DNA from 2 places in the Stutzerimonas sp. FeSN7 genome. Region 2 is predicted to be linked to the other one. Evidence: riboswitches for the same ligand, from Rfam matches in the RefSeq annotation. Region 2 holds a riboswitch; the other holds the start of a gene.
The links. Region 2 has a riboswitch for cobalamin ahead of btuB (TonB-dependent vitamin B12 receptor). Riboswitches for the same ligand answer to the same signal wherever they lie in the genome.

Region 1: another riboswitch for cobalamin. It lies ahead of P5703_RS17975 (TonB-dependent receptor domain-containing protein); the one in region 2 lies ahead of btuB (TonB-dependent vitamin B12 receptor).

The regions. Positions count from the first base shown of each region.
Region 1 covers NZ_JARPMN010000001.1:3,767,488-3,782,755, forward strand. Annotated here, with positions in the region: gene P5703_RS17930 (copper-binding protein) at 1-286, opposite strand, end outside; gene P5703_RS17935 (PepSY domain-containing protein) at 449-757, shown strand; gene P5703_RS17940 (PepSY domain-containing protein) at 767-1,072, shown strand; gene P5703_RS17945 (response regulator transcription factor) at 1,072-1,737, shown strand; gene P5703_RS17950 (sensor histidine kinase) at 1,734-3,050, shown strand; gene P5703_RS17955 (hypothetical protein) at 3,058-3,273, opposite strand; gene P5703_RS17960 (helix-turn-helix transcriptional regulator) at 3,587-4,459, shown strand; gene P5703_RS17965 (exonuclease SbcCD subunit D C-terminal domain-containing protein) at 5,481-6,716, shown strand; gene P5703_RS17970 (AAA family ATPase) at 6,713-10,366, shown strand; cobalamin riboswitch at 10,473-10,689, shown strand; gene P5703_RS17975 (TonB-dependent receptor domain-containing protein) at 10,788-12,653, shown strand; gene P5703_RS17980 (cobalamin-binding protein) at 12,673-13,473, opposite strand; gene P5703_RS17985 (hypothetical protein) at 13,473-13,880, opposite strand; gene ribA (GTP cyclohydrolase II) at 13,877-14,494, opposite strand; gene P5703_RS17995 (retropepsin-like aspartic protease family protein) at 14,618-15,265, opposite strand.
Region 2 covers NZ_JARPMN010000001.1:3,105,343-3,120,610, reverse strand. Annotated here, with positions in the region: gene cydP (cytochrome oxidase putative small subunit CydP) at 236-415, shown strand; gene P5703_RS14750 (cytochrome ubiquinol oxidase subunit I) at 412-2,043, shown strand; gene cydB (cytochrome d ubiquinol oxidase subunit II) at 2,054-3,196, shown strand; gene cydX (cytochrome bd-I oxidase subunit CydX) at 3,240-3,344, shown strand; gene P5703_RS14735 (cyd operon YbgE family protein) at 3,341-3,637, shown strand; gene P5703_RS14730 (NAD-dependent deacylase) at 3,743-4,507, shown strand; gene P5703_RS14725 (C40 family peptidase) at 4,575-5,207, shown strand; gene P5703_RS14720 (C40 family peptidase) at 5,284-5,808, shown strand; gene nhaD (sodium:proton antiporter NhaD) at 5,994-7,247, shown strand; gene P5703_RS14710 (metallophosphoesterase family protein) at 7,272-8,075, opposite strand; cobalamin riboswitch at 8,219-8,431, shown strand; gene btuB (TonB-dependent vitamin B12 receptor) at 8,550-10,403, shown strand; gene P5703_RS14700 (hypothetical protein) at 10,450-11,019, shown strand; gene cobO (cob(I)yrinic acid a,c-diamide adenosyltransferase) at 11,016-11,627, shown strand; gene P5703_RS14690 (cobyrinic acid a,c-diamide synthase CobB) at 11,680-12,972, shown strand; gene bluB (5,6-dimethylbenzimidazole synthase) at 12,969-13,619, shown strand; gene cbiB (adenosylcobinamide-phosphate synthase CbiB) at 13,616-14,527, shown strand; gene cobD (threonine-phosphate decarboxylase CobD) at 14,520-15,268, shown strand, end outside.

The DNA of each region.
Region 1 (15,268 bases), 660 kb from region 2:
CACCCAGCCCCTGCAGCTGAGCAGCGCTGGCCTTGAACGGCATCACCATCGCCGGCCACTTCAGCTCCGGTATCGCCTCGTGGGCGATGGTGACGCTGCCCTGGTGTCGGTCCAGCTCGCGGATCACGCCCTGGGCCTGGTGAGTGGTGGCGGCTTCCAGACCGTCACCGGGCAGAACATCGTCCACCGCTGGCGCAGCCGTGGAGGGCTTGAGCAGGTCTTCTGCCAAGGCGTGGCCGCTGCTCAGCCAGAGCGCAGCCAACAGCGCGAACGACAGAGGTTTCATGGCGCTACCCGTCATCTGATGAACCACTGCAAGCGTAGTCGCCGGGGCGCTCGGCGCCCTCGCTCGAATGGTGCATTCGTAGCCGGCGGGCGACATTCAGTTTCGTGTAAGCCAGCCCTCGTAACCTGTGAATCGTCGAAACCAACCACAGGAATCAACACCATGAAAACACTGACTACCCTGCTGACCGCCGCCACCCTCGCCCTTGGTGCCAACCTGGCGCTGGCCAAGGACATCGGCCCGGATGAAGCCCTGCGCCTGCGTGACGCCGGCACCATCCAGTCGTTCGAGAAACTCAACGAAGCGGCCCTGGCCAAGCACCCCGGCGCCACCATCGAGGAGTCCGAACTGGAAGAAGAGTACGGCCGCTACGTCTATCAGCTTGAACTGCGCGACGACAAAGGTGTGCAATGGGATCTGGAGCTCGACGCCAAGACCGGCGAAGTGCTGAAGGATCAACAGGACGACTAAAGGCCACCCATGCGTGCCCCTCTTCTTGTAATGCTGCCACTGGTTCTGCTGCTCGCCGCCACCCCGGCGGTGAGCCGCGACCTGGACCAGGACGAGGCCCTGCGGCTGCGCCGCGAAGGGCTGATCCTGCCGCTGGAGACGCTGATCCAGCGGGCAATGGAACGCTACCCCGGGGCGCGTCTGCTAGAAGCGGAGCTGGAAGAGGAAGATGACCTCTACGTCTATGAAATCGAATTGCTGACCACCCAGGGCGTTGCCCGCGAGCTGGAGTTCGATGCTCGCGATGGCCGCCTGATCAAGGACGAGGAAGACTGATGCGTCTGCTATTGGTCGAAGACAACGTTCCGCTGGCTGACGAACTGGTCGCCAGTCTCAGCCGCCAGGGCTACGCCACCGACTGGCTCACCGATGGCCGCGACGCCGAATACCAGGGCGCGACCGAGCCCTATGACCTGATCATTCTCGACCTCGGATTGCCCGGCAAGCCGGGGCTGGAGGTGCTGCACGCCTGGCGCGCCGCCGGCGTCACCACACCGGTACTGATCCTCACCGCACGCGGCTCCTGGGCCGAGCGCATCGATGGTCTCAAGGCCGGCGCCGACGACTACCTGACCAAACCCTTCCATCCCGAGGAGCTGCTGTTGCGCATCCAGGCGCTGCTGCGCCGTGCCCACGGTCTGGCCAACCAGCCGATGTTGCAGGCCGGAGGGCTGGAGCTGGACGAGTCGCGCCAGTGCTGCCGCAAGGACGGCCAGGACATCGAGCTGACCGCTGGCGAGTTCCGCCTGCTGCGCTACTTCATGTTGCATCCGGGCCAGCTGCTGTCGAAAACCCAGCTCACCGAACACCTGTACGACGGCGAAACCGAGCGCGATTCCAACGTCATCGAAGTGCATGTCAACCGGCTGCGCGGCAAGCTCGGCCGCGAGCTGATCGAAACGCGCCGCGGCCAGGGCTATCGCTTCGGCGGCGCGGCGTGAAGTCGATCCAGCGCAGCCTCGGCCTGGCCCTCATCGCCACCCTGCTGCTGGTGGCGCTGGTGCTGGTGCAGACCAGCCTCTGGCTGTTCGAATCCGGCCTCAGGCGCAGCCTGGAAACCGATCTGCGCGAAGAGACCGAGGGCCTGTTGGTAGCGCTGGTCAAAGGGCCGAACGGCGACCAGCTGGACCTGCAGCGCCTGAACCCGCGCTATCAACGACCGTTTTCCGGACACTACTTCCAGATCGAGCTCCCCGGCCGCACCTGGCGTTCACGCTCGCTGTGGGACGCTACGCCGCAATGGCCGGAGCGCCCGGGCCTGACCGAGGAGCTGCTGGATGGCCCGCAGGAGCAGCGCCTGCTGGGCTACCGCGCGGAATACCGCCGCGACGGCCAACCGATCATCATCAGCGTGGCGCAGGACTACACACCGGTTCTCGACAGCTTCGCCCGCGTGCGGCTGAGCGGCCTGGGGCTGGTGGGCTTCGCCCTGCTCGCCCTGCTGCTGTTGCAGCGCTACGCCATGGGCCTGGCGCTGCGCCCGCTGGAGCGCGCCCGACAGCAGATCGCCCAGTTGCAGCAGGGCCAGCGCCAGCAGCTGGACCAGCAGGCGCCGGTGGAACTGCAACCGCTGGTGGAGCAGATCAACCACCTGCTCAGCCATACCGAGGAAACCCTGCAACGCTCACGGCATGCACTGGGCAACCTCGGTCATGCGCTGAAGACGCCGCTGGCGGTACTCGGCAGCCTGGTACAACGCGAAGAACTGGCCGCCCACCCCGAGTTGCGGGCCAGCCTGCTGGAACAGCTGGAGCAGATCCAGCAGCGCGTGAGCCGCGAACTGGGTCGCGCACGACTGTCGGTGGATGTGCTGCCCGGTGCCCATTTCGATTGCGATGCCGAACTGCCGGCGCTGTTCGACACCCTGGCGATGATTCACCGCGCCGATCTCGAGTTGCGCTGGCATGCCCCGGCTGGCTGCCGTGTGCCGCGTGATCGCGAAGACATGCTCGAGCTGCTGGGCAACCTGCTGGACAACGCCTGCAAATGGGCGCGCAGCCGCGTCGAGCTGACCATCGAGCAGACGCGCGACGGCTTCGTGCTGCTGGTGGACGACGACGGGCCGGGAATTCCCGCGGCACAGCGCGAGCAGGTCATCAACCGCGGCGTGCGGCTGGACGAACGCGCGGAAGGGCACGGCCTGGGGCTGGGAATCGTCAGCGACATCCTGACGGCGTGGCGTGGAGCGTGGAGCCTGGAGGAAAGTCCGCTGGGTGGGCTGCGCGTGCGTATCGCACTGCCCTCGGTGCGCTGAGCGGGGGTTACTGCGGGCGGGCCAGTTCGTTACGCATGTCTTCGAGAATGGTCTCCACCAACAGCGTGTTCTGTACCTGGTGCCCAGCGACGATACGCGTGGCGTGGGTGCCATTGATCGGGTAACCGACGTGAACCTCCAGACGGCCGTCCGCCTTTGGTTCGACACGGGTGCGGTATTGCGAAGTGAAGGTTTCGGCCAGATGACGGGACAAAGTCTTCATGGAGCATCTCTACAGTGAGCCTGACACAAAGACCATGTTCAGGGGGTCGGAGATTCCAGCCGTCCATCGGGAAGCGCTCAGCCTTCACCAAACGGTAACCCGTTCACCCTTTTCGCTCGCCGTCGGCGTACGCCAGCCAGGCCAGTACCGCCATCGCGACAAAGGCCACGCCGGACCACGTGAGTGCAGCGATCAGCAGATTCATGTCGGTCACCTCGCCGTGTTGAAACATGCCCTGAATATATGTAGCGTTGCACGACACGTCGACCTGCTCGACATAGGCATGTAAACCTTTGGTACAGGTGCAACAGCGATGAAAAGGAAGCAATCGATCAGTCAGATACGCTGGGATCTGGCACTGCGCTACCGGCTGATCGAGACCATCGCCTGGTGGGAAGGCCGCCTGACCACGGGCCACCTGATGCAGAGCTTCGGCATCAGCCGCCAGCAGGCCTCGAAGGACATCAACACCTACCTCAACGAACATGCGCCCAAAAACCTGACATATGACCGTCACCTGAAAGGCTACAAGCCGAGCAAGGCCTTCCAGCCACTGTTCATCGACGGCAGCGCCAGCGCCTACCTGCACCTGCTCGACCAGAACCGCGTGCGCGCTCCGCACATCGAAGGCCTGGCGCTGGCCTATGCACATACGGAAGTGCTGCAGGTGCCGGACCGCAGCATCCGCCCCGAGGTGCTGCGCCCGATCCTGCAGGCTTGCCGCGAGGGGCTGCGCCTGGAGAGCGAGTACGTCTCGCTGGCCAACCCGGAGATGGAGATTCGCGTGATGGCGCCGCACACGCTGGTCTTCACCGGCATGCGCTGGCATGTGCGGGCCTACTGCGAGAAGAACCGCGCGTACCGCGACTTCGTGCTCAGCCGCTTCCGTGGCGAGCCGGACCTGATGGACGAAAGCGAACACACCCGCGAGCAGGACGAGGCTTGGAACACGCCAGTGACGGTGCTGATCGAGCCGGATGCGCGCCTGAGCCCGGCACAGAAGGCAATCATCGAGGTGGACTACGGCATGCTCGACGGTCAACTGCCGGTGGAGACCCGTGGCGCACTGGTGCAGTACGTGCTGCAGCGCTTCGGCATCGACCCGAACACCGTGCAGGCCAATGCGGCGGCGCAGCAGCTGCAGGTGGGGAATCTGCAGGCGTTGAAGGGGTGGTTGTACTCGTGAGGGCTTGTGAGGCTGGTCGTGACCGTGAAGGGCCGCTGCCTCCATGTGGGAGCGGTCTTGACCGCGAAGAGCGTCGGCACGGATTTCGGTATGTGAGCGCCGCGCTTTCCTTGGCATTTAGCTCAGGTTTCGCCCTGCTGGGCGACTCACTTTTTTCAGTCGCGAAAAAAGTAAGCAAAAACGCTTGCCCCCGCATCCGGCCCGTCGCTTCGCTACGGGTTCGCTCGCTACGCCGCCGCTCCGAGGGCCGCCGTACAAGGGCCCTCCATGGCCCTTTACGGCTCTCGCGGCATCCATGCCGCTCGCCCCTCTCCACGACGGCTCCGCTCACCCTCCTGAAGGGGCGACTGGTGCCGCCTGCTCGTTCGTGCAAGAAACATCATGCTGGGACTACCGCCGGAGACTTACAGACAGCTCTGCCCCCATGTCTCGCCGGTGATGTAGGGTGGAAAACTGCGCAGCATTTTCCACCGCAGGCTTCAAGCAAGTTTTTGCCGGGCCAGCGCGGCTTAATTTGCAGACCAGTGGATGGGCTTCGCGTTACCCACGCTACGGACCCGTTTAGAAACTTCCAGTCGGCTCGGACTCCAGCCCCCGTCAGAAGGCCGAGTGGAGGTGCTGCGCAGGGGGACGCGAGGCATGGACGCCGAGCGAGGAGCGAAGGGACAGGGACGTCCCTTCGCGACGGCCCCCGGAGCAGCGCCGGAGGGAGGGAAGTTTTGCGAAGCAAAACCCGGATGCCGGGGTCGCCTTCTCTTTGGTTACTTTCTCTTGGCGAGACAAGAGAAAGTGACGCGCCGTGCAAGGCGCGACCTGTAGTTCCGGCCGAGGAAAGCGCTGCGCCGTTCGCAGGCATAGGCGCCCAACAAGGTGGAAAACGCTGCGCGGTTTTCCACCCTACGGAAAGCGCCACACCCAGACACCGGGCATTGCGCTCCGCCCCACCAAAATCTCCAAACAAATTGCGTCCCGTCCCAACGTCACGGCGCGCCCACCTTCGCTCAACGAGAGCCCAAAGCCCATGCGCCTGATCCACACCTCCGACTGGCACCTCGGCCAGACACTCCACGGCCAGGACCGCGACCACGAACACGCGCAGTTCCTCGCCTGGCTGCTCGACCAGCTGATCACCCACCGCGCCGACGCCCTGCTGATCGCCGGCGACGTGTTCGACACGGTCAACCCGCCACTCAAGGCCCAGGAGCGCCTCTACGACTTCATCGTCCGCGCCCACGAAAAGCTCCCGCAGCTGGACATCGTGATGATCGCCGGCAACCACGACTCGGGCGGGCGCATCGAGCTGCCGGCGCCGCTGATGAAGCGCCTCAATGCCCATGCCGTCGGCCGCATCAGCTGGGTCGCCGAGGGCCAGCTGGACCACCAGCGGCTGCTGGTGCCGCTGCACGACGCCGCTGGCAACACCGCCGCCTGGTGCCTCACCCTGCCCTTCCTGCGCCCGGCCGAGGTCACCGGAATGACGCTGGGCGACGACTACATGGCCGGCATTCGCCAGGTGCATGAACGCCTCATCGCCGCCGCCGAGGCCGTGCGCCAGCCCGGCCAGGCGCTGGTTGCCATGAGCCATGCGCACATGGCCGGCGGCGCGGTGTCGGAGGAGTCCGAGCGCAATATCGTCATCGGCAATGCCGAGGCCCTGCCGGCCAGCCTGTTTCCCGAGTCCGTCGCCTACGTCGCCCTCGGCCACCTGCACAAGCCGCAGCAGGTCGCCGGGCAGGCGCGCATCCGCTACAGCGGCTCGCCACTGCCGCTGTCCTTCGCCGAGGTCAATTACCCGCATCAGGTGCTGCTGGTCGAACTCGACGGCGAGCAGCTGGCGCAGGTCGAAAGCCTGCCGGTGCCGCGTGCGGTGGAGATGATCCGCATCGGCCGCGCTCCGCTGGCCGAGGTGATCGCCGCGCTGGAGGCGCTGCCGCCCACCGGCCTGTTTGACGAACACCTGCCCTGGCTGGAGGTACGCGTGCTGCTCGACGAACCGCTGCCGGACCTGCGCCAGCGCATCGAAACCGCGATAACCGGCAAGGCCTGCCGACTGGTGCGCATCGCCAGCGAGTACGCGGGCCGGCGCGGCGAGACGGAATCGGACGTGCTGCTCGGCCTCGACCAGATCACCCCGCAGGAACTGTTCGCCCGCGCCTGGGAAGAACAGTACGGCAACCCGGCGGATGAACAGGCGCTGGACGATTTCGCCACGCTGCTGCAACGGGTCGAGTTCGCTCATACGGAGGATGACCGATGAAAATCCTCGCCATCCGCCTGAAGAACCTGGCGTCGCTGGCCGGTGAGCAGGTCATCGATTTCACCGCCGAACCCCTGGCCAGCGCCGGGCTGTTCGCCATCACCGGGCCCACCGGTGCCGGCAAGAGCACCATTCTCGACGCCCTGTGCCTGGCGCTGTTCGGCAGCACGCCGCGGCTCGACAGCGTTTCGCCGCTGAACAAGGTGCCCGAGGTGGATGCCGAGATCGGCGGTGGCGACGAGCGCAACCTGCTGCGCCGCGGCTGCGGCAGCGGCTACGCCGAGGTCGATTTCGTCGGCGTCGACGGTCACCGCTACCGCGCACGCTGGGAGGTCAAGCGCGCCCGCGAGAAGATCGACGGCCGCCTGCAGGCCAGCAGCCAGAGCCTTACGGATCTCGACAGCGGCACGCTCCTGGCCAGCGGCAAGAAGCGCGAATTCAAGGAATTGCTCGAAGCCCGCCTTGGGCTGACCCTGGCCCAGTTCACCCGCGCCGTGCTGCTGGCGCAGAGCGAATTTTCCGCCTTCCTCAAGGCCGACGACAACGAGCGCGGCACCCTCCTGGAAAAGCTCACCGATACCGGCCTCTACAGCCGCCTCGGCCAGGCCGCCTTCGAGGCCGCCAAGGAGGCGAAGGAAGGCCTCGCCCGTCTGGAGCAGCAGGCCGGCGGCCTGCAGCCACTGGAGCCGGAGCAGCGTGACGAATTGGAGCGCGAACATCAGGCTCAGCTCGACGAACTGAAAGCGCTGCAGCAGCAGCTCAAGGCGCTGGAAGCGCAGCGGCAATGGCTCAGCGAACTGCAGCGCCTGGAAAACGAGCGCGAAGCGGCATGCCAGCAACTGCAGGATGCCGAAGACGAGCGCGAAAACCTCGCCGAGGCCCGGCGCATCCTCGACTTGTTCGAGCAACTGGCGCCGCAACGCCATCGTTTCCTGCGCCTGCAGGATCTCGGCCCGCTGCTGGGCAAGGCCGCCGACAGCCTGGCGCGCCTGCAGCATGAGGAACAGGCCGTGCAGCAGCGCCTGGCCGAGCTGCAGAGCCAATGCAGCGCCGCCAGCGAGCAACTGCGTTCGGCCGAACAGGCGCGCCAGGACGCCGAGCCGCGGCTCGTCCAGGCGCGCCGTGAAGAAGAACGCCTGCAGCATTTGAACGCCGACCTCGCCTTGATCCGCGAAGAAAGCATCCAGGCCGATGCCGCGGCCAGCGCCGGCGAGGCAACGCTCAAACAGCTCGAGCAACAGCAACAGCGCACCGCCGAACAGCTCGCGGCGCTGGCACAGCCACTCGAAACGAGTGCAGCCCTGCAACCACTCTGTGCGGCATGGGACGGTTACCGTCCGCGTCTGCAACAGGCCGTCCAGCTGGCGGCACGCTTGCAGCAAGGCCAGCGCGAGCTCCCCGCGCTGGAAGCGCAGGCCCAGGCTGCCGAAACCCAGCAGAATGTGGCCCGCGAGGCGCTGGACGACCTGCAACGCGAGCGCGACAGCGACGTCGGGCTGGCCGAACAGCTGGCCCGACTGCATCGACAGCTCGACGACTGGCGCCAGGCCGAGCGCGAAACCGAGGCACTGCGCGAGCTCTGGTCGCAGCAGCGTGCGCTCGAAGCCAGCCGACGCGAACTGCTGGACGCCGCCACCGAACAGCAGGCCGAACTGGACAGCCTGGTACCACTGGGCAAACAGGTCCGCATCGATCGAGATGCGGCCGAGCAGGCGCTCACGGTCACCCTTGCCGTGCTCGAGCGCCAGCGTCTGGCGCGCAGCGAGAATGTCGAGGCTTTGCGCACGGCACTGGTGCCCGGCGAGCCCTGCCCGGTCTGCGGCAGCCACGAGCATCCCTGGCAGCAGACCGATGCGCTGGTTGCCAGCCTTGCTCGGCACGACGACAGCGAGGCCGCGCGCGCGCAGCAGGCGTTACAGGAACAGGACCAGCGCCTGCAGGAGCTGCGCGATCGCCATGTCGCGCTCAGCACACAGTTGCGCCAGACCCAGCAGCGCCAGAGCGAAGTCGACGCGCAGCTGCAGGCCCTGGCGCCGCGCCTGCTCGCTCTGCCCGCGCACGCACGATTGCTTGAGCAGCCTGAAGCCGAGCGTTCGCAATGGTTGGAAACGCAGCTGACGACTCTCAAAGGCCAGATCGCCAGCGCCAGCCAGCTTCAGCAGCAACTGCTCGCCCTGCAACAGCGCAGCGAAACCCTGCAGCAGGCCTGGCAGGCCGCGCGCGAGGCCTGTGTCGAGGCGACTCAACGGCTCGCGCGCCAGCGCGATGCCTTGGCCCGCGACAGCCAACAACTTGACGAGGAGCTGGCGGCCTTCGCCGAACTGCTGCCCGTCGAGCAACTGCAGCGCTGGCGCGAAGACCCGGCGCAGACCTTTATGCAGCTGGACGCCAGCATCGCCACGCGGCTTCAGCAGCTGCAGGCGCAGTCCGAGCTGAGCGAGGAGCTTCGCCAGGGCGAACAGCGCCGCAGCGACGAACAGTTGCAACAGCGCCATCGCCAGGAGAAACAGGCAGGCTGCAGCGTGCGGCTGGCTGAGCGCGAAAAGCTTCTGCTCGCCTGCCAGCAGGCGCTGCGGACCAGCCTTGGCGAGCAAAGCAGCGCCAGCGCCTGGCAACATCAGCTGGACGCGGCCATCCAGACTGCGCGGCAAACCCAGGCCGGGATCGATCAGCAGCTCAACGAGAGCAAGCTTGGCCTGACGCGCCTGCACAGCGAGCAACAGAACTGCCGCCAGCGCCACGCCGAATTGCAGCAGGAACGCGACGCGCTGAACGCGGAACTGGGCGCCTGGCGCACCGCCCATCCGGCGCTGGACGACACCACCCTCGCCCAGCTGCTGCAGATGGACGACGCGCTGCTGGCCGAGGCGCGCCAGCGCCTGCAGCAGAACGCCGAAACCCTGACCCGCTGCCGCGAACGGCTGGATGGCTGCCTTAATCGTCTGAACATGCACAAACAGCAGCAGGCCGAAACGCCGAACATCGAACGGCTGCAGCAGCGCCATGCCGAGCAACTGCAGCAATGCGAGCAGGCGGACCAGCGCTGCGCGGAAACCCGTGCTCAGCTGCTCGACGACGACAAGCGCCGCCGCCAGAGCCAGGCGTTGCTGGCACAGATCGGCGAGGCGCGCGCCGAAATGCAGCGCTGGGGGCGCATCGCCGCGCTGATCGGCTCGAGCGACGGCGGCGCCTTCCGCAAGATCGCCCAGGCCTACAACCTGGATCTTCTGGTGCAGCACGCCAACGTGCAGCTGCGTCAGCTGGCCCGCCGTTATCGGCTCAAGCGCGGCGGAAGTCCGCTGGGCCTGCTGGTGATGGATACCGAGATGGGCGACGAGCTGCGCTCGGTGCATTCGCTGTCCGGCGGCGAGACCTTCCTCGTCTCGCTGGCCCTGGCACTGGGCCTGGCCTCGATGGCGTCGAGCAAGCTCAGGATCGAATCGCTGTTCATCGACGAGGGCTTCGGCAGCCTCGATCCCGAGTCGCTGCAGATCGCCATGGACGCGCTGGATTCGCTGCAAGCCCAGGGCCGCAAGGTGGCAGTGATCAGCCACGTGGCCGAGATGCACGAACGCATCCCGGTGCAGATTCAGGTGCAGCGCCAGGGCAACGGGCAGAGCGGGCTGAAGATCGTCGGCGGGCCGTCCTAGCGGTCGCGCTTTCAGGCGCGACCTTGCCGCCGTCGCAGACCCGGCGCTGACAGGCTTGCGGCCATCGGTCCGCTTGTGTTTCGCCAGCATCGGCCGTAAGGTTCGCGCGTTTTCTTATCCGCCCAGGTGTGCACGACCGCAAGGTCCGCATTAAACGGGAAGCCGGTGCGCTCGAAGAGCAAGGCCGGCGCTGCCCCCGCAACGGTAATCGACCGCGATCCTCAGGAATCGCCGTCCGCTCGACAGCCACTGTGTTCCGACATGGGAAGGTGAGCGTGATGCGTGTCGAAAGCCCGGAGACCGGCCTGACGGATTCGACTGGTGTTGCGGAGGGCAGCACCGTCAAGCGCTGCTGCCCGTCATCCTCGCGCTTGTTCCTGCCCTCCTCAAAAGTCTGCGATCTTTTGAGGATTTCTTACCGATGAAATTGTCCCGTTTGGCCCTGGCCATCGCCCTGACGCCCGGCCTGGCGCTCGCCCAGACATCGTCCCGCGAGGACGCGCTAAAGCTGTCCGATACTCTGATCACGGCCAACCGTGACGTGCAGCAGCGCAGCGAAAGCAGTGCTGCCAGCACGGTGTTCACCCGCGAGGATATCGACCGGCTACAGCCCTCCAGCGTGAGCGAACTGCTCAACCGTGTACCCGGTGTGCAAGTCATTCAGAATGGCGGGCGCGGCACCAGCAGCAGCCTTTTCATACGTGGCACGAGCAGCGCCCAAAGCCTGGTGCTGGTGGATGGCCAACGGATCGGATCAGCTTCCGCTGGTGGCTCGCCACTGGAGTACCTGAACGTCGAACAGATCGAGCGTATCGAAGTGCTGCGCGGTCCACGCTCGGCGGTCTATGGCGCCGACGCCATTGGCGGGGTCGTTCAGATTTTCACGCGTCGCGCCAGTGGCGAAGGACTCAATCCCCGCCTGCGTCTGGGTTACGGCAGCCGCAATACCTGGGAGCGCAGCCTGGGGCTTTCCGGCGGCAACGAAAGCACCCGTTTCAGCCTCAGCGCCAGCGCCGACGACACCCGTGGTATCAACCATACGGACAGCCGTGTGCGTCCCGACAGTGACCACGACGCCTACCGCAACAATGCCTTCTCGCTGAACCTCAACCATCGCTTCAACGAGCGCCTGGAAGGTGGTTTCAGCGTGCTGGACCAACGTGGCGAAAGCGAATTCGATTACGGTAGCTACGGCGCTTATCCCTACTCGGACTTTCAGCTGAGCAGCTATTCGGGTTTTCTCAGCGCCAATATCAACGAACGCTGGACGTCCCGCGTGGAACTGGGTCATAGCGAAAACCGTTATATCGAGCGTGCGGATGACGTCAGCCTGAGCGGCCCGTTCAGCACTTATCGCGATTCGGCCAGTTGGCTGAACACACTGGCCCTGGGCAGCGGCCAGAGCCTGTTGCTCGGCTTCGACTGGCATATGGACTCGCTCAATAGCGACACTCAATACGATGAAGACGAGCGCTGGAATCAGGCGCTGTTCGTCCAACACAGCTGGCAGGGTGAAGTTTTTTCGACCGAGCTCGGCCTGCGTCATGACAAGAACGAACAGTTCGGCAGCGAGAACACCTTCAATGGTGCACTGACTTATCACCTCGATGCCGATAACGACTTGATCCTGTCCTATGCGGAAGGTTTCCGTGCACCGACGTTCAACAATCTGTACTGGCCAGACTTCTGTGATCCTTCCTTCGGCTGCTCCAGTTCGTCCAACCCGAACCTAAAGCCTGAAAGCTCTAAAACCTACGAACTGCAATGGCGTAGCCAACTGGCAGAGAAGACACTTCTGCAAGCCTCGCTGTACCGCACCGACATTGAAGACGCCATCGTCTTCGTCGACATTCCGCGCAACGTACAGAAAGCACGCATAAATGGCTTCGAGGCCTCGTTGCAGCAAGAGCTGTTTGGCTGGCAGGGCAGCGCCGCCCTGAGCATCATCGATCCGCGCGATCGCGACAGCGGCCACACCCTGCCCCGTCGCGCCAAGCGCACCCTCAGCCTGGATCTCGATCGCCAACTCGGTGACATCGGTATCGGCGCCACCTGGCAGGCATTCAGCCGCAGCTACGACACACTCGCCAACACTGAGGAACTGCCTGGTTATGGCCTGCTGAGCCTGCGCAGCAGCTGGCAGGCAACCCCGGAAATCACCCTGGGACTCAAAGTCGACAACGTTCTGGACAAGGAGTACACCCGAGCCATCCACTGGACTGGCGCCGAGTACATGGGTGAAGGCCGCACCGCCCTAGTCTCCGTCACCTGGACTCCCTCGCTGTAATCGCTACCGACGCGCCCGCTCAGGGCGCTGCCGCCATCACCTGGCAGAGCTTCCGGATCGCACCCAGCATCTGGAAGCTTGGCCGCTCCAGCCCCTTGTCGGGCACTTCAAGCAGGCGACCGCTGCGCACTGCACTGAGCTGCGGCCAGGCCTTCCACTCATCCAGCTGCGCACCGCTACCGGCCAGAATGATTTCAGGATCACGGGCAAGCACGGCTTCGATGCTGACCTGCGGCGCCGCCAAGGTCAGGTCGGCGAAAACATTCTGCCCACCACACACCTCGATCGCTTCGCTGATGATCTGCTGCCCGCCGAGGGTATACAGCGGGCGATTCCAGATCTGATAGAACACCCGCAGCGGCTCGGCGCGCGTGTAGTTGCTGCGTAACTCGGCGAGTCCTGTACGAAAGCGCTCGGCCAGTCGTTCGCCTTGTTCGGCGCGGCCCACGGCATTACCTACCACGACGAACTGCTCGGCCAGCCCTTCGAGACGGGTTTGCTCGACAACCAGCACGGGAATACCGAACTGCTGCAGCTGCTCGCGCTGGCTGCGCGGCACGCTGTCCGGCCAGAGCAGGACCAGATCGGGGCGCAGGCTGAGCAAGGTCTCCATCTCCACCTGTCCATAACGCCCCACCGACGGTACCTGAGCCAGGGCAGCGGGACGTTCGCCGCCGTCCAGCACACCGGCCAGGCGGTCTACGGCATCGAGTTCCAGCATGATTTCGCTGAGCGAGGGCGCCAGGCTTACGACCCGCTGCGCGGCAACCGCAGGCAACGTAGCCAGCAGTGCCAGGGCGGCCAGCAGCAGGAGACGCATCAGTGCAGCTGCCGCGGAATACGGTAGAGCACCAGCAGCACCAGGCTGCCGAATACCAGCAACAGGCGGGCGACCGACTCCATGCCCAGCAGAGCCCCGGCGGCCGCGAACCAGGCCGGCAGCGACGCGATCAACAGGCCGCGTCGGCGAACGCGGCGCAAACGCGCCCAGGCTTCCGCCTCGGCAGGACTGTCCAGCGCCTGCTCGGTGGCGATCAGTGCGTGTTTGAAGGCGGTGAAGGCCCGCAGGCTGAAGAACAGCGAAACCATGCCAGCAGCGAAGAGCGGTAGCCCCCAATCGGCAAACACCACCGATGCGCGCCCGAGCACCAACACAGGCAGCACCATCAGCAGCGTATGCAGCCAGCCGTCACGCGCAAGCTGGCGGCGGGCGGCGACGCGGCTCACGACTGCTCGGCTTCGCCCTGGTGGATCTCGCCGAGCATATGACCGAGCTTGCCGGCCTTGGTCGCGAGATACTTGCGGTTGTGCGGGTTGTGCGCGATCTGCAGCGGTTTGCGCTCGGCCACGCGGATGCCGAAGCCCTGCAGCGCCTTGACCTTGCGCGGGTTGTTGGTCATCAGCTTGATTTCGCCGATGCCCAGATGCTCGAGCATCGGCAGGCAGATACCGTAGTCGCGCATGTCCGGGGCGAAGCCCAGGCGCTCGTTGGCCTCGACGGTATCGGCGCCGGCATCCTGCAGCTCGTAGGCGCGGATCTTGTTCAGCAGGCCGATACCACGGCCTTCCTGGCGCAGATAAAGCAGTACGCCGCGTCCTTCGTCGGCTATCGCGCGCAGCGCCGCTTCCAGCTGAAAGCCGCAGTCACAGCGCAGGCTGAACAGCGCATCGCCGGTCAGGCATTCGGAATGCAGACGCCCCAGCACCGGCTTGCCATCGGCCACATCGCCGAGGGTCAGCGCGACATGTTCCTTGCCAGTGTCCTGGTCGAGAAAACCATGCATGGTGAACACGCCGAACGGCGTCGGCAGTTGGGAAGCGGCGACGAACACGACAGACACGGGCGGAAATCCCAGGCGGCAGAAAAGCGGACATTGTAACACTAACTGCGGGCGAATCAGGCGCGAGAGTTTCGCCGACGAGCGCGCCGATACTGCCGTCCAGACCGGCAACCCGGTCGGCGCTCAGGTCGTCTTCGACTCCAGCACCAGCACGCCCTGCTCCTCGCGCCAGCTGACGCGCCCGAGAAAGCTCATGCCGAGCAGCGCGTCGGTGGGCGAACCGCCCTCGACGACGACAGCCTCGACGCCGAGCACTTCGATCGCCCCGACCTTGACGCTGTTCAAGTGCACGCGCCAGGCCTTGGCCGTGCCGCTGGCAGTGCTCACTACCATCGCCCGACCGTTGACGCGGTAGTCGATGCCCAGCCGGCGGGCCTGGTGCTCGTTGATCGCCACCGAGGTGGCGCCGGTGTCGACGAGAAACTGGATCGGCTGGCCATTGATCGCACCGGCGATCCAGTAATGGCCGCCGGTACCCTTGGCCACGCTCAGCTGGGTCTTGCTCGGCGCCGCGTAGGCGCCGCTGTATTCGCGGCTCAGGTTGTAGTGCCGCTCGACGCCGTCGACCCTCAGCACCGCGCCGCTGGCATCGGCACTGACCACCTGAACGCCGCCCGGCCCGGTCTGCCCGACCTTGACCAGCTTGCGCTGGCCGTCGACGTTGACCACCGCCGCACCGGGAAACAGCCCGACCACCTGCACCATTGAGGCGGCCTGTGTCAGCGCGGGCAGCAGCAACAGGCCGGCGAACAGAACGGGGATGCTACGCATGGC
Region 2 (15,268 bases):
GGCGGGGTGGGGCAGGCTGTCGCAGTTGTCGCCAGATCCGGCGCTTCCGACACTGCGCTCGCCCTGAACCCGAGCAGTGCTTCCACGGGTGGGTTTGGGGCGCGGCGATTGAGTCCGGGCCGCGTGTCCGGGTCCCGGCCCTCACCCCAAGGGGGCCTTCAATCGCAACTGGCGGTGATGGCAGCAGGCGTTGCGGCAGGTTTCTGCCGGGCGTCGGGCGAGCCGGGAGGTAAGCATGTTCAAGTCATCGCTCAAGCGAGACATCGTGCTGGTGTTGCTGGTCAAGGTCGCGATCCTCACAAGCATAAAAACCATCTGGTTCGATGCTCCCAGCATTCCCGAGAACGGTTCGGCGAGGGTCGCCGAGCATTTGCTTGATAAGCGGGATACCAATCCCGAGGGAGGGCCGAGATGATCTCGGAAAGCGTTGTCGATCTGTCCCGTCTGCAATTCGCCATGACGGCGATGTACCACTTTCTCTTCGTGCCGCTGACCCTGGGGCTCGCGTTCCTGCTGGCCATCATGGAGTCGGTCTACGTGATGACCGGCAAGCAGGTCTACAAGGACATGACCCAGTTCTGGGGCAAGCTGTTCGGCATCAACTTTGCCCTGGGCGTCACCACCGGGCTGACCATGGAGTTCCAGTTCGGCACCAACTGGGCCTATTACAGCCACTACGTCGGCGACATCTTCGGTGCACCGCTGGCCATCGAGGGGCTGATGGCGTTCTTTCTGGAATCGACCTTCATCGGCCTGTTCTTCTTCGGCTGGGATCGCCTCTCCAGGGTGCAGCACCTGGCGGTGACCTGGCTGGTGGCGCTGGGCTCGAACCTCTCGGCACTGTGGATTCTCATTGCCAACGGCTGGATGCAGAACCCGGTGGGTTCGGAGTTCAACTTCGAGACCATGCGCATGGAACTGGTGGACTTCGGCGCGCTGCTGTTCAACCCGGTGGCGCAGGTCAAGTTCGTGCACACGGTGTCGGCCGGCTATGTCACCGGGGCGATCTTCGTGCTGGCGATCTCGTCGTTCTACCTGTTGAAGAAGCGCGACCTGGGCTTTGCCCGCCGTTCGTTCGCCATTGCCGCGGTGTTCGGCCTGGCTTCGACGATCTCCGTGATCATTCTCGGTGACGAATCCGGTTACGAGATCGGTGACGTGCAGAAGGTGAAGCTGGCGGCCATCGAGGCCGAGTGGGAGACCCACCCGGCGCCGGCCGGCTTCACCCTGTTCGGCCTGCCGAATCAGGACGAGCAGCGCACCGACTACGCGGTGAAGATCCCTTACGTGCTGGGGCTGATCGCCACCCGCTCGGTGGATGAGGAGGTAAGGGGCATCAAGGACCTGATCGCCGAACACGAGCTGCGCATCCGCAACGGCATGCTCGCCTACGAGCGCCTGCAGGTCCTGCGCAGTGGCGACAAGTCGGCCGCGGCGATTGCCGCCTTCAACGAGGTCAAGCAGGACCTGGGCTACGGCTTGCTGTTGAAGAAGTACACCGCCGATGTGGTGGACGCCAGTGACGAGCAGATCCACCGAGCCGCGCTGGACACCATCCCTGATGTGTTCAGCCTGTTCTGGACCTTCCGCGTGATGGTCGCCGCCGGTTTCCTGATGCTGGTGCTGTTCGCCCTGGCCAGCTGGGCTTCGATCAAGCGCAATGCCGAGCGCAAGCCCTGGCTGCTCAGGTTTGCGCTGTTCAGCCTGCCGCTGCCTTGGATCGCCGCGCAGACCGGCTGGTACGTCGCCGAGCATGGCCGCCAGCCCTGGTCCATCGCCGAGGTGCTGCCGACCCATCTGTCCACCTCGACGCTGGCCGCCGGCGATATCTGGGGGTCGCTGATCGCGCTGGTAGCCTTCTACAGCTTGCTGCTGGTGGTGGAGATGTTCCTGATGATCCGCTTCGCCCGCCTGGGGCCGAGCAGCCTGCACACCGGTCGTTATCACTTCGAGCTGCAGGCCGCCGGCCAGGCGCAGAAGTTGCGCGATGCGGTCGCCGTGCCTGCCGCCAAGGGTGTTCCCATCGAACCGTCCGCCGTGTGAGGGAAAGAAAATGTTCGACTACGAGGTTCTCAAGCTGGTCTGGTGGGTGCTGATCGGTGTGCTGCTGATCGGCTTCGCCCTGACCGATGGCTTCGACATGGGCGCCATGGCACTGATGCCCTTCGTCGGCCAGACCGACAACGAGCGGCGCGTCGCGATCAACACCATCGCGCCGCATTGGGATGGCAACCAGGTGTGGTTCATCACCGCGGGCGGCGCGCTGTTCGCTGCCTGGCCGATGGTCTATGCGGTGGCCTTCTCGGGGCTGTACTGGGCGATGCTGCTGGTGCTGTTCGCGCTGTTCTGCCGGCCGGTGGGCTTCGACTACCGCAGCAAGGTCGAGGACCCGCGTTGGCGCAACGCCTGGGACTGGGCGCTGTTCGTTGGTGGGGCGGTGCCGGCGTTGGTGTTCGGCGTTGCCTTCGGCAACCTGTTTCTCGGTCTGCCGTTCCAGCTCGACGAATTGATGCGCTCGACCTATCACGGCTCGTTCTTCGCGCTGCTCAACCCGTTCGCGTTGCTCTGCGGCGTCGTCAGCCTGAGCATGCTCAGCGCCCATGGCGGCGCCTGGCTGATGCTGCGCACCGACGGCGCGCTGGCCGAACGCTCGCGGCAGGCAACACGGCTGTGTGCGCTGGTATTCCTGCTCGGTTTCGCCGCCGCCGGCGCCTGGCTGGTGTTGGGGGTTGAGGGCTTCAGCCAGCTCTCTGTCAGCGATCCGGGCGCGGCACTCAATCCGCTGCTGGACAAGCAGGTAGCGCAGGACAACGCCGGCTGGCTGGCCAACTATGGCCGCTATCCGGTCACTCTGATCGCGCCGGCTGCGGGCATCCTCGGGGCGTTGCTGGCGCTGCTCGGTTCCGGTCGCAACAGCGGTGGAGTGAGCTTTCTCGGCACCAGTCTGATGATCGTCGGCGCCATCTGCACTGCTGGCTTCGCGCTGTTCCCCTTCGTCTTTCCGTCGAGCCTGGACCCGGCCTCGAGCCTGACCATCTGGGATGCGGTTTCGAGCCACAAGACCCTGGGCATCATGTTCGTCGTCGCCTGCCTCTTCGTGCCGCTGATCCTCTGCTACACGCTGTGGAGCTACGTGCGCATGTGGGGCCGGCTCACCCAGAAAACCATCGAAGCCAACCCTCACGGGCTCTACTGATCGAGCGGGTGGGCTTCCGTGCTCGCCCGCCAAGGAGACGACTATGTGGTACTTCACCTGGATACTCGGCGTGCTGCTGGCCTGCAGCTTCGGCATCATCAATGCGCTGTGGCTGGAAGCCACCCAGGATCTGGACGCCGAGCCGTGAGCGGCATGGCGCACCGGCTGCTGTACCGGACCCCCGCGCGGCTTCTCTCGCTGCTGCTGGCGTCACCGCTGGCGCTGGTGCTGCTGATCCATCCGGCGGCGATGCTCGACGGGCAAGGCGGCTACAGCCACCCCCAGCTGATGCTGGTGATGTGGGGGATTTCCGCAGGTTTCGTGCACGGCGTCGGCTTCGTTCCGCAGTGGTGGGGCTGGCGCTGGCTGCTCGGGCCACTGCCGGCCTGGCTGTTCTGCGCGCTGGGCTATGCCGTGCTGGCGCACGCGAGGCTGGGCTGAGCGGGCTCGGGTGCTCGGGCAGACAGATGCCCTGGTTCGTGGTCTGATGGTGACAACCCCGCGGCGTGGCCGCGGGCCAGTCATCGAACCGGGCTCGCCGTCATCATGGACATCGACAAGGCCGCTCAGGCGCTAACCGGCGCCGAGCGCATTCTGATTATCACCGGGGCAGGGCTGTCGGCCGATTCCGGGCTGCCCACCTATCGTGGCCTCGGCGGACTCTATAACGGCGAAACCGAAGACGGCCTGCCGATCGAGGTGGCGCTATCCGGGCCGACGCTGCGGCGTGATCCGGCGTTGTGCTGGAAGTACCTGGCCGAAATCGGCCGGGCCTGCCTGCAGGCCGAACCCAATATCGGCCACTTCGCCATCGCCGAGCTGCAGCGGCGCAAGCCGGGGGCCTGGGTGCTCACGCAGAACATCGATGGCTTCCACCGCCGAGCCGGTAGTCCGCCCGATCGCTTGATCGAGATTCACGGTCAGCTAGCGCCGCTGTCGTGCCTGGGCTGCGGCAAGGTCGACCGACGTCCACTGCCTTCGCTGCTGGATCAGCCATTGCCGCCGCGCTGCCTGATTTGCAGCGGGGTGCTGCGTCCCGCCGTGGTGCTGTTCGAGGAGATGCTGCCGGAATCGGCCCTCACTGCGTTGAAGCAACAGGTGCAGGTCGGCTTCGACGCCGTGCTGGTGGTTGGAACCACTGCAAGCTTCGGCTACATCCTCGAGCCGGTATGGCGGGTGCGTCAGGCCGGCGGCTCCGTCGTCGAGGTGAATCTGCAACCCACCGAGATCAGCCCGCTGGCGGACGTGCTTCTGCAGGGAAGGGCCGCAGACGTTTTGTCGCAGTTAATCCGTCACATTTCGTCTGATTGAATTTGATCATCGAAGCGATAGAGGGCATAGTCGCGGGCACTTTGAAATCACCGACACGGCTGTGCCCATGCGCCAACGCTTCGCACCCCTCGTGCCTCTTGCACTTATCGCCCTGCTGACGGCTTGTGCCGGACAGCCCGTACAGACCGAGCAGCAGATCACATCGCCTCGGCTGTCGCACAATCACCCCCTGGCCGGATTCGATTTCGCCTCGTTCGAAAAGAGTGAGGATGAGTCGCTGGCCGAGCTTACCGACGAGCAGGATTACCAGCTGCCGCAGCTGGCCGACAGTATCCTCGAGCGCGGCTTTACCCTGGTCGGTACCCCGTATCGCTACGGTGGCAGCTCGGTGAAGAGCGGTTTCGATTGCAGCGGCTTCGTTGGCTTTCTGTTCCGCAAGGAGGCCGGTCTCGACCTGCCGCGTTCTACCCGCGAACTGATCAATCTCGACGCGCCTGTGGTCAAGCGCACCGAGCTGGAGCCTGGTGACGTGGTGTTCTTCAATAATCGTGGTCGTGGCCGCGTGAGCCATGCCGGCATCTATATCGGTGATGACCAGTTCATCCACGCCTCCAGCAGCCGCAGCGGTGGCGTTCGGGTCGACAGCCTGGATGACAAGTACTGGCGTGCCAGCTACATGGAAGCCAAGCGCGTCCTGGCACTGGCCACCGATCTGGAGCCGCACACGGCTCAACGCTGAGTTGACGACTTGTGGGGGTTGCGTCTGGCCCCACATGCCGGCAGAGTGATGGCTCATTTGCCTGGACCGCTCTGCGATGCATTACCTGGCCCGTCTCACGCTTGTCGTTCTCTTCGCGCTGCTGGCCGCCTGTGCCGGCCAGCCATCGGCACCGCCAGTCGTTCAGGAACCCACTACTTCTCACCCCGTACCCGGTGTTGCCGAGGATGTACTGTTCAGCGCGCTCGGCCTGGTCGGTACGCCCTATCGCTGGGGTGGCAATACGCCTGACAGCGGATTCGATTGCAGCGGCCTGATTGGCTACGTCTACCGTGGCGCTGCTGGCATCAGCCTGCCTCGCACCACCCGGGAAATGAGTGATTTGCGCGGCCCTGCCGTACGTCGCCATGCACTACAGCCAGGTGATCTGGTGTTCTTCGCTACCAGCGGTGGCCGTCGTGTCAGCCATGCAGGCATCTACGTTGGCGAGGATCGCTTCGTCCATGCACCGTCTTCCGGCGGCACGGTACGTTTGGACAGCCTGACCGCCAGCTATTGGCAGAAGAACTACCTGGGCGCCAAGCGAGTACTCGACCACGAGCGCTTGGCCAGCAATCCCTAGGCTGGGCCCTGCTGCAGTCTGCCAACGGCCTCCTTTCACTCGCAAAACATTCTGAAATAGTCTCCGTTTGACATGCGGTGATTTCGCTCGCCTCGGTGTTTGGCTACCATGCGCTGCCCAATTTTCCCTCCGTGTGCAGCCCGCTGTGCACAAGTCCCTTTCCTTAGTTCCCCATTAGGTGAGTTATGCCTGTATTGCTGACGTACGTGCTGATCGCACTGGCGGTGGCGGCACTGCTTGGTGTCGTGCTCGAAGAAATAACCCATGTAAACAAGGCCAAGGTCACGCTGTTCTTCGGCACCCTGGCCTGGCTGCTGCTGTTCATCTTCGCCCCGGCGGGCGAGGCGCGGGAAACGGTGCTGGAGAGCCTCAACGAGAACATCGCGGAAATCGCGGGATTGTGGATATTCCTGGTGGCGGCGATGACCTTCGTCGCCTATCTGAACAAGAAGGGCATGATCGAGAACCTGATCTATCTCGTATTGCCGCGAAAAATCAGCGAGCGTGCGCTGCTTTTTCTCACTGCAACCTTCTGCTTCGTGTTCTCGTCGCTGGCCGACAACATCACCGCAACGTTGGTCTCAATTACGCTGATCCTCTCGCTTCAGCTGGATCGCGCAAAGACCATCAAGTTCGCTACCTTGGTGGTCTTCTCGGTCAACTCCGGGGGCGTGGCGCTGATCACCGGCGACGTCACCACACTGATGATTTTCCTGGCCGGCAAGGTGGCGATTCTCCAGTTGCTGGTGCTTGCCCTGCCTGCCTTCGTCGCCGTGATGGTGCTTGCCGCCATGTTGTCGATCGGTATGAAAGGCGAGGTCATGGTGCAGGGCCAGCGCAACGAGGTGCGCGGCGTGGATGTGGCCATCGCGCTGATCTTCCTCTGCACCATTCTGAGCACCATCATCGGCAACTTCCTGTTCCAGATTCCGCCTGTGCTGACCTTCCTCGCCGGGTTGTCGGTGATGTTCCTGGTGGCGCGCTTCTTCAGTGATGACAACGATTCCGACCCGATCCTCGAGTACGTGCGCCAGGTGGAGTTCGAGACGCTGTTCTTCTTCCTCGGCATCCTGCTGCTGGTGGGCATGCTCAAGGAAATCCGCGTGCTCGACGGGCTGGTGCACATTTATGACCAGGTGCCGGCGGTGATGGCCAACTACCTGATGGGGGTGATGTCGGCGGCGATCGACAACGTGCCGCTGACCGCCGCGTTGCTCAAGTCCGGGCTGGAAATGGGCGTGGCTGAATGGATGGTGCTGACCTATGCGGTCGGCGTTGGCGGTTCGCTGCTGGTGATCGGCTCGGCGTCTGGCATCGTCGCCATGAGCAAGGTGCCGGGGCTGACCTTCGGCAGCTATCTGCGGCACATGCTCTACCTGTTTATTGCCTTCAATATCGGCTTCGCCGGCGTTTATCTGATCGGCCTGTCGATGAGTTGATCGGCCGGCTGCGCGAGCGCGGGATTACCAGCTCAGGTTGAAGTGCGAGCCCAGCACGAAGCGACCGTCCTGAAGATCCCAGCGCTCGACGCAGACCTTCTTCTGCTCGCCGGGATGCAACTTCAAGCGGTTGAACGAGTTGGGTGACGTGCCGCGTAGACGTGTAGATAACGTAGTGCCGGCCTGCACCATCCAGATCTCGCGCTGCAGACCGGCGTACTGCTTGGACAGCGGAAGCACGTAAGGAAGATGGATGTGCCCGCCCATGACCAGGTCCAGGCCATGTTCGGCCCAGCGCTGCAGCGCGGGTTCGGCGCCGTGCTGCAGGTTGCTCAGGTCGCTCGGTACCATCGCGCCGAATGGCTGGTGGGCCACCACGATGCGAATCTTGCGCGGGTCGCTTTCCCTCAGACGTCGAGCCACGTCCTCGACTTGTCGCGCCGTCACCACGCCGTCCTTGTGCCGGCGCGGATGGGTGGTGTTGAGCCCGATCACCAGCGTATTTTCGTTCTCGAATACCGGTTCCAGCTCATCGCCGAAGTGGTGTCGGTAATTGCCGTACGGCGTGAAAAGACGCGCGAAGACGTTATACAACGGGATGTCGTGATTACCCGGGATCACCAGCGTGTCGCTCACCCCGTCAGCCTCCACGCGGCGCACGAAGGCGGCTGCACTGGCGAACTGCTCGCGGCGCGCGCGCTGGGTGATGTCGCCGGAAAACACCAGCAGATCGGCCTGGTGTTCGCGGACATGGTCCTCCAGGGCTTGGACCACGGAAGGCTGTTCGGTACCGAAATGGGTGTCGGAAATCTGCACGATGCTGGTCATGGGCGTCGGTTATGGTCCTGGCTGATCGGGGCATTGTTGCATTCGAAGCCTTTCGGCGTCCGCCGTTCCAAGCGGTGAGATGCAAGCGGAAATTGCAGGGCGCTGCGACAACCCTGCGGTTGCTTCACGTCCAGCCTTGGACTAACCTCCGCGTCGCCTCAGGTGCCCCCTGCAAAAGGGGGTGAAACAGGGAAGCCGGTCCATTCTCACGAAGATTCCGGCGCTGCCCCCGCAACGGTAGGCGAGTCGAGAAACCGCAACGGCCACTGTGCATGACGCATGGGAAGGCGCGGTTTCGGGATGCCGCAAGGCATACGCTCGCAAGCCCGGAGACCGGCCTGTCGCATTTCACTGACAGTGCGGCGGGCGCTGGGCGGGTGCGTATCCCTCGCGGTATTCACTTCCTTTTGCGGTTCCTCCGTCTGTCTTCGTCGACTTTCAGTCGTGCGGGTGGGCACGACGGAGACCTGAACCTTGACTGGCAAGCCCCGTTTCAAGCCAGCGGCCTATGTGCTGCTCGGCAGTTTTCCCTTTTCCATCGGCCTACTGGCCGCAGCCCCGCTGGACCTCGAACAGCAGGTGGTGACCGCCACCCGTACCGCGCAAACCGCCCAGCAGAGCCTGGCCGCAGTCACCGTGCTGGACCGCGAGCGCATCGAGCGCAGCCAGGCGGCTTCGTTACCCGAGCTGCTCAAGCAGGTGCCTGGCGTTTCGCTGGCCAACAACGGCGGGCCTGGCAAGTCCACCGCGCTGTTCATGCGCGGCACCGAGTCCGACCACGTGCTGGTGATGATCGACGGTATCAAGATCGGCTCGGTGTCCGCCGGCGGGGCGGCCTTGCAGGATCTGCCACTGGAGTTGATTGAACGTATCGAGGTGGTACGCGGCCCGCGTTCCAGCCTGTACGGCTCGGAAGCCATCGGCGGGGTGATCCAGATCTTCACCCGCAAGGGCCAGGGGCAGGGCGTCAAGCCGTTCTTCTCCGCCGGCTACGGCACTCATGACACCTACACCGGTAGCGCCGGTGTTTCCGGTGGCGACGGTCGTGGTTGGTACAGCCTGGGCGTCAGCGGTTCGGATACTGATGGCATCAACGTCAAATCGGTGGGCACCAGCGGCTACGAAAATGACGCCGATGGCTATCGCAACCTGTCCGCGACGCTGAGCGCTGGCTATCGTTTCGACAACGGTCTGGAGCTGGACGCCAACCTGCTGCAGGCCAAATCCCATAACGACTACGACAGCGTGAACCGGGCTCGCACGTCCGGGTTCGGCGCCAATGCCGATGGTGTGTCGAAAGTTTTTGGCACCCGTGCACGCTTCAGTCCGCTGGAGCGCTGGCTGGTGACGCTGCAGGCCGGGCGCAGTGAAGACAAATCCGACGCCTATCAGGACGGGCAGTTCTATTCACGCTTCGACAGCCGCCGCGACACGCTCGGTTGGCAGAACGATATCCAGCTCGCCACTGGGCATACGCTGATCGTTGGGGCGGATCACCAGCGCGACGAGGTCAATGGCTCCACCGTTTATGACGTGGAATCCCGTGACAACAAGGGCTACTTCACCCAGTACCTGGGCGAGGTCGGTCGCCATGACTGGCAGCTGTCGCTGCGTCGTGACGACAACGACCAGTTCGGCCAACACGACACCGGCAACATCGGTTACGGCTATGCGCTGACCGACTGGCTACGTGGCACCATCAGCTACGGCACGGCATTCAAGGCGCCGACCTTCAACGAGCTGTATTACCCCGACTACGGCAACCCCGAGCTGGATGCGGAAACCTCCGAGAGCCTTGAGGTCGGCCTTGCCGGTCAGCATGGCTGGGGCCACTGGGCGGTGAATGCCTATCGCACCGTGGTCGATGACCTCATTGCCTATGACGCCAGCATTTCCGCACCGGCCAACGTGCAGCAAGCGCGTATCCGCGGGGTCGAGCTGGTGCTCGGCAGCCAATCGTTCGGTTGGGACTGGAACGCCAACTACAGCCTGCTGGAGCCGGAGAACCGCTCCGCCGGGGCCAACCGCGGCAACGAGCTGGCGCGCCGGGCAAAACAGCTGTTCAACCTCGACGTTGACCGTCGGCTCGGTGCCTTCAGCGTCGGCGCCAGTCTGCACGCCGAGGGCCAGCGCTATGACGACCTGGCGAACACCAAAGAGCTGTCCGGCTACGCCACTCTGGACCTGCGTGGCGAATACCGCATCACTCCCGAATGGCGCCTACAGGCGCGCGTCGCCAACCTGCTGGATGCCGACTACGAAACCGCCGAGGGCTACAACCAGCCCGGCCAGGCCGCTTACCTGACCGTGCGCTACCAGGCGCTGTAAGACCGCGGCGCAGGCATGTCGCCCGCGCCCACAGAAGGAGACTGCAATGATCAAGCTTGCCCCGAGATACCAGCTGCTGGTTGGCCTCGCGCTTGCCGCGCTGCTGGCCATGACCCGCGGACAGCACTTCGCCAGCGTCAACCTGCCGAGCGCGTCCTGGGCGGTGTTCTTCCTCGCCGGCGTGCTGGTGCGGCCGAAGTGGGTGTTTCCGGCACTGTTTCTCGAGGCTTCGCTGCTGGATTTCGCCGCCATCCAGTGGGCCGGTGTCAGCGACTGGTGCATGTCGCCGGCGTACTGGATGCTGGTGCCGGCCTACGGTTCGCTGTGGCTGGGCGGCCGCCTCTATGCCGGTTGGCACCGTGACCAGTTCAGCAGCCTGGCGACCCTGGCGCTGTGCGTGATGGCGAGCGCCTTCGTTTGCTACCTGTTCTCCGGTGGCGGCTTCCTCTATTTCTCCGGGCGCTATCCCGAGCCGAGCCTGGCGCTGCTGGCCGAGCGCATCGCCACCTATTACCCGCGCTACCTGTCGACCCTTGCGCTGTATGTCGGTGCTGCCGTGGTGCTGTTTGTCGGCTTGCGGGTCTGGGCTGAGCAGCGTGATGAGGCGCGAGCATGAGCGAATCCAGCGAACGCGATGATCGCCACAAGGCACGCATGCAGCGCAAGAAAGCGCTGATCGACGAGAAGATTGCCGAAGCCCAGGACGAGTACGGCCTGCTACTGGTGCACACCGGCAACGGCAAGGGCAAGAGCAGTTCGGCCTTCGGCATGGTGGCGCGTGCGCTCGGCCATGGCATCAAGGTCGGCGTGGTGCAGTTCATCAAAGGTGCGGCCAGTACCGGCGAGGAGGCGTTCTTCCGGCGCTTCCCGGACGAGGTTCGCTACCACGTGATGGGCGAGGGCTTCACCTGGGAAACTCAGGACCGGCAGCGCGACATCGCCAAGGCCCGCGAGGCCTGGGCGGTGGCGGCCGAACTGCTTGCCGACCCTGAGATCGGCCTGGTGGTACTGGATGAGCTGAACATCGCGCTGAAGTACGGCTACCTGGAGCTGGAGCCGGTGCTCGCCGACATCGAGTCGCGGCCGCTGTTGCAGCACGTGGTGGTCACTGGGCGCGGCGCGCCGGCCGGTTTGATCGAGGCAGCGGATACGGTTACCGAGATGGCTTTGGTCAAGCATGCGTTCAAGGCCGGCGTAAAGGCACAGAAAGGCGTGGAATTTTGATGCCAGCGCTCAAGACATTCACGGACCGTAGCGATGCTGATGAGAGACCGCGATGACCAGTAGAAGCTGCCCAGCACTGTTGATCGCTGCGCCTGCATCCGGCCAGGGCAAAACCACCGTCACTGCTGCTTTGGCACGGCTGCATAGCCGTCAGGGCAGGCGCGTGCGGGTTTTCAAGTGCGGGCCTGACTTTCTCGATCCGATGATCCTTGCTCGTGCCAGCGGCCGGCCGGTTTATCAGCTCGATCTGGCAATGGTCGGTGAAGACGAGTCACGTCGATTGTTGTGGGAAGCGGCGGGCGAGGCTGACCTGATCCTGATCGAAGGCGTGATGGGGCTATTCGACGGTTCGCCGTCGGCGGCCGATCTGTCCCGGCGCTTCGGCGTGCCGGTAATGGCAGTAATCGACGGCTCCGCCATGGCGCAGACCTTCGGCGCCATGGCGCACGGAATGAGCAGCTTTCAGCCAGACTTGCCGTTCGATGGTGTGCTGGCCAACCGGGTCGGCAGTGTTCGGCATGGCGATATTTTGCGCGATAGTCTTCCGCCTTCGATCCGCTGGTACGGCGCCTTGCCGCGCAGTGCCGAGGTGGAACTGCCAAGCCGGCACCTGGGGCTGGTGCAGGCCGAGGAGCTGGCTGATCTGGACGCCCGTCTGGATGCCGCGGCAGATGCCCTGGCAGTCAGTGCGGACACCGAGTTGCCTGCCCCGGTCACTTTCGCCGCGCCGGCCAGTACGCCGCTCGAACCGCTGCTGGCGGGTGTGCGCATCGGCGTTGCACGCGATGCGGCCTTTGCCTTTCTCTACCAGGCCAATCTCGACTTGCTGCAGGCGTTGGGCGCCGAACTGCTGTTCTTCTCGCCAGTGCGTTTCGCCCGCTTGCCGGCCGTGGACAGCCTCTACCTGCCCGGCGGCTATCCCGAACTCCATCTGCGCGCATTGGGCCGGAACCGCCCGATGGCCGAGGCGATCCGTGCCCATCACGCCGCCGGCAAGCCGATCCTCGCCGAATGCGGTGGCATGCTCTACCTGCTCGACGGCCTCGTCGATAAGGCGGGCGAGCATGGCGCGATGCTCGGCCTGCTGCCCGGCGAGGCGCGGATGCAGAGCCGCCTGACCGCCCTGGCGCTGCAGGAGGTGGCATTGCCGGAAGGGCGCCTGCGTGGGCATACCTTCCATCATTCATCGCTGGCGTCGCCGCTCGAACCGCTGGCGCGCGGGCAGTGCCCGAACTACAAGCGCACCGCCGAGGCGGTCTACCGGCAGGGGCGAATGACGGCTTCCTATATTCATTTCTACCTGCCGTCCGATCCGGCGGCCGCCGCGGCGCTGCTACGGCCATGAACGCGCACGCCTTCACCCCCGAGGAGCGCGCGGCGCTCTACCGTGCCATCGGCGAGCGTCGCGACATGCGCCACTTCGCCGGCGGCGAGGTAGCGCCGGAGCTGCTGGCGCGGCTGCTGGCGGCCGCGCACCAGGCGCCCAGCGTCGGCCTGATGCAGCCCTGGCGCTTCATTCGCATCACGGCCAGGGACCTGCGCGCGCGCATCGGAGCGCTGGTCGAGGAGGAGCGTCGGCGTACCGCCGAGGCCCTGGGCGAGCGCTCCGCCGAATTCATGCGGCTCAAGGTCGAGGGCATCGGCGAATGTGCCGAACTGCTGGTCGCCGCGCTGATGGAGGGACGAGAGGCGCACGTATTCGGCCGCCGTACCCTGCCGGAAATGGACCTGGCGTCGCTGGCCTGCGCCATCCAGAACCTCTGGCTCGCCGCCCGCGCCGAAGGGCTGGGCATGGGCTGGGTGTCGCTGTTCGAACCGCAGGCGCTGGCCACGCTGCTGGGCATGCCGGCTGGCGCCCAGCCGGTGGCGATTCTCTGCCTCGGGCCGGTGCACGACTTCTATCCGGCGCCGATGCTTGAACTGGAAGGCTGGACCCGCGGGCGGCCGCTGGCCGAGCTGCTGTATGAAGACCAGTGGGGGCGGCGGCCATGAGCCTGGCGCTGAGCTGTCTGGCCGGCGTCGGCCTGGATGCTCTGCTCGGCGAGCCGAGGCGTGCGCATCCGCTGGTCGCCTTCGGGCGGCTGGCCGATCGCCTGGAGCGGCATTTCAACGGACCCGCCGCGCGCGGCTGGCGCAGCCACGGCGTGACGGCCTGGTGCCTGGCGGTGCTGCCGCCGACCGCGCTGGCCTGGCTGCTCGGCCTGCTGCCGGGTGTCGGCTGGCTGGTGGACATCGGCTTGCTGTACCTGGCGCTGGGGCTGCGCAGCCTGGGCGAACATGCGCTACCGGTGGCGCGGGCGTTGTGGCTGGGCGATCTGCCCGAGGCGCGGCGGCGGCTCGGCCGTATCGTCAGTCGCGAGACCTCGGCGCTGGACGAAACGGGCGTGGCCCGCGCCGCCACCGAATCGGTGCTGGAGAACGGCAGCGATGCGGTGTTCGCCGCGCTGTTCTGGTTCGCCGTCGCCGGTGGGCCGGGTGTCGTGCTCTATCGCCTGAGCAACACCCTGGATGCCATGTGGGGCTACCGCAATGCGCGTTTCGAGCGCTTCGGCTGGGCCGCGGCGCGGATCGACGATGCGCTCAACTATGTTCCGGCGCGGCTGGTGGCGCTGACCTATGCGCTGCTCGGGCGGACCCGCCAGGCCCTGTATTGCTGGCGCAGGCAGGCGCCGCTGTGGGACAGCCCCAACGCCGGGCCGGTGATGGCCGCCGGTGCCGGTGCGCTGGGCGCGGTGCTGGGCGGGCCGGCGATCTATCACGGCGAGCCGCATGCGCGGCCGCCGCTGGGCGAGGGCGAGCCGCCGCAGGCGCGGGATATCGAGCGCGCGCTGGATCTGGTCTGGGCCGGCGTCGGCGTCTGGCTGCTGGTGCTGCTGCTCGGAGGCTGGCTGCATGCTTGAGCATGGCGGAAGGCTGCGTACGGCGGCGCAGCGCTACGCCATCCCGCTGACGGACTGGCTCGACCTGTCCACCGGCATCGCCCCCTATGGCTGGTCGCTGCCGAGCATTCCCGCCAGCGCCTGGAGTCGCCTGCCGGAACCCGGCGACGGGCTGGAGGCCGCGGCGCAGCGCTATTACGGTGCCCGCTCGCTGCTGCCGCTGGCCGGTTCGCAGGCGGCGATCCAGGCGCTGCCGCGCTTGCGCCGGCAGGCGCGGGTCGGTGTCGTCTCGCCCTGCTATGCCGAACACGCCGAGGCCTGGCGGCGCGCGGGCCATCGGCTGGTCGAGCTTTGCGAAGCCAGCGTGCCGGGTGCGCTGGATCGGCTCGACGTGCTGGTGGTGGTCAATCCGAACAACCCCACCGGCCGGCTGATCGCCGCCGAGCAACTGCTGCAGTGGCATGCCCGGCTGGCTGCTTCCGGTGGCTGGCTGCTGGTCGACGAGGCGTTCATGGACTGCACGCCGCAGCACAGCCTGGCCGCGCACAGCCATCTGCCGGGGCTCGTCGTGCTGCGCTCGTTCGGCAAGTTCTTCGGCCTGGCCGGTGCGCGGTTGGGCTTCGCGCTGGCGCATGACGGACTGTTGCGCGCGCTCGAGGAGCTGCTCGGACCCTGGGCGATCGCCGGTCCGGCGCGCTGGCTGGGCAGCACCCTGCTCGCCGATGACGAAGGCCAGCAGCGCCAGCGCCGCCGGTTGAACGC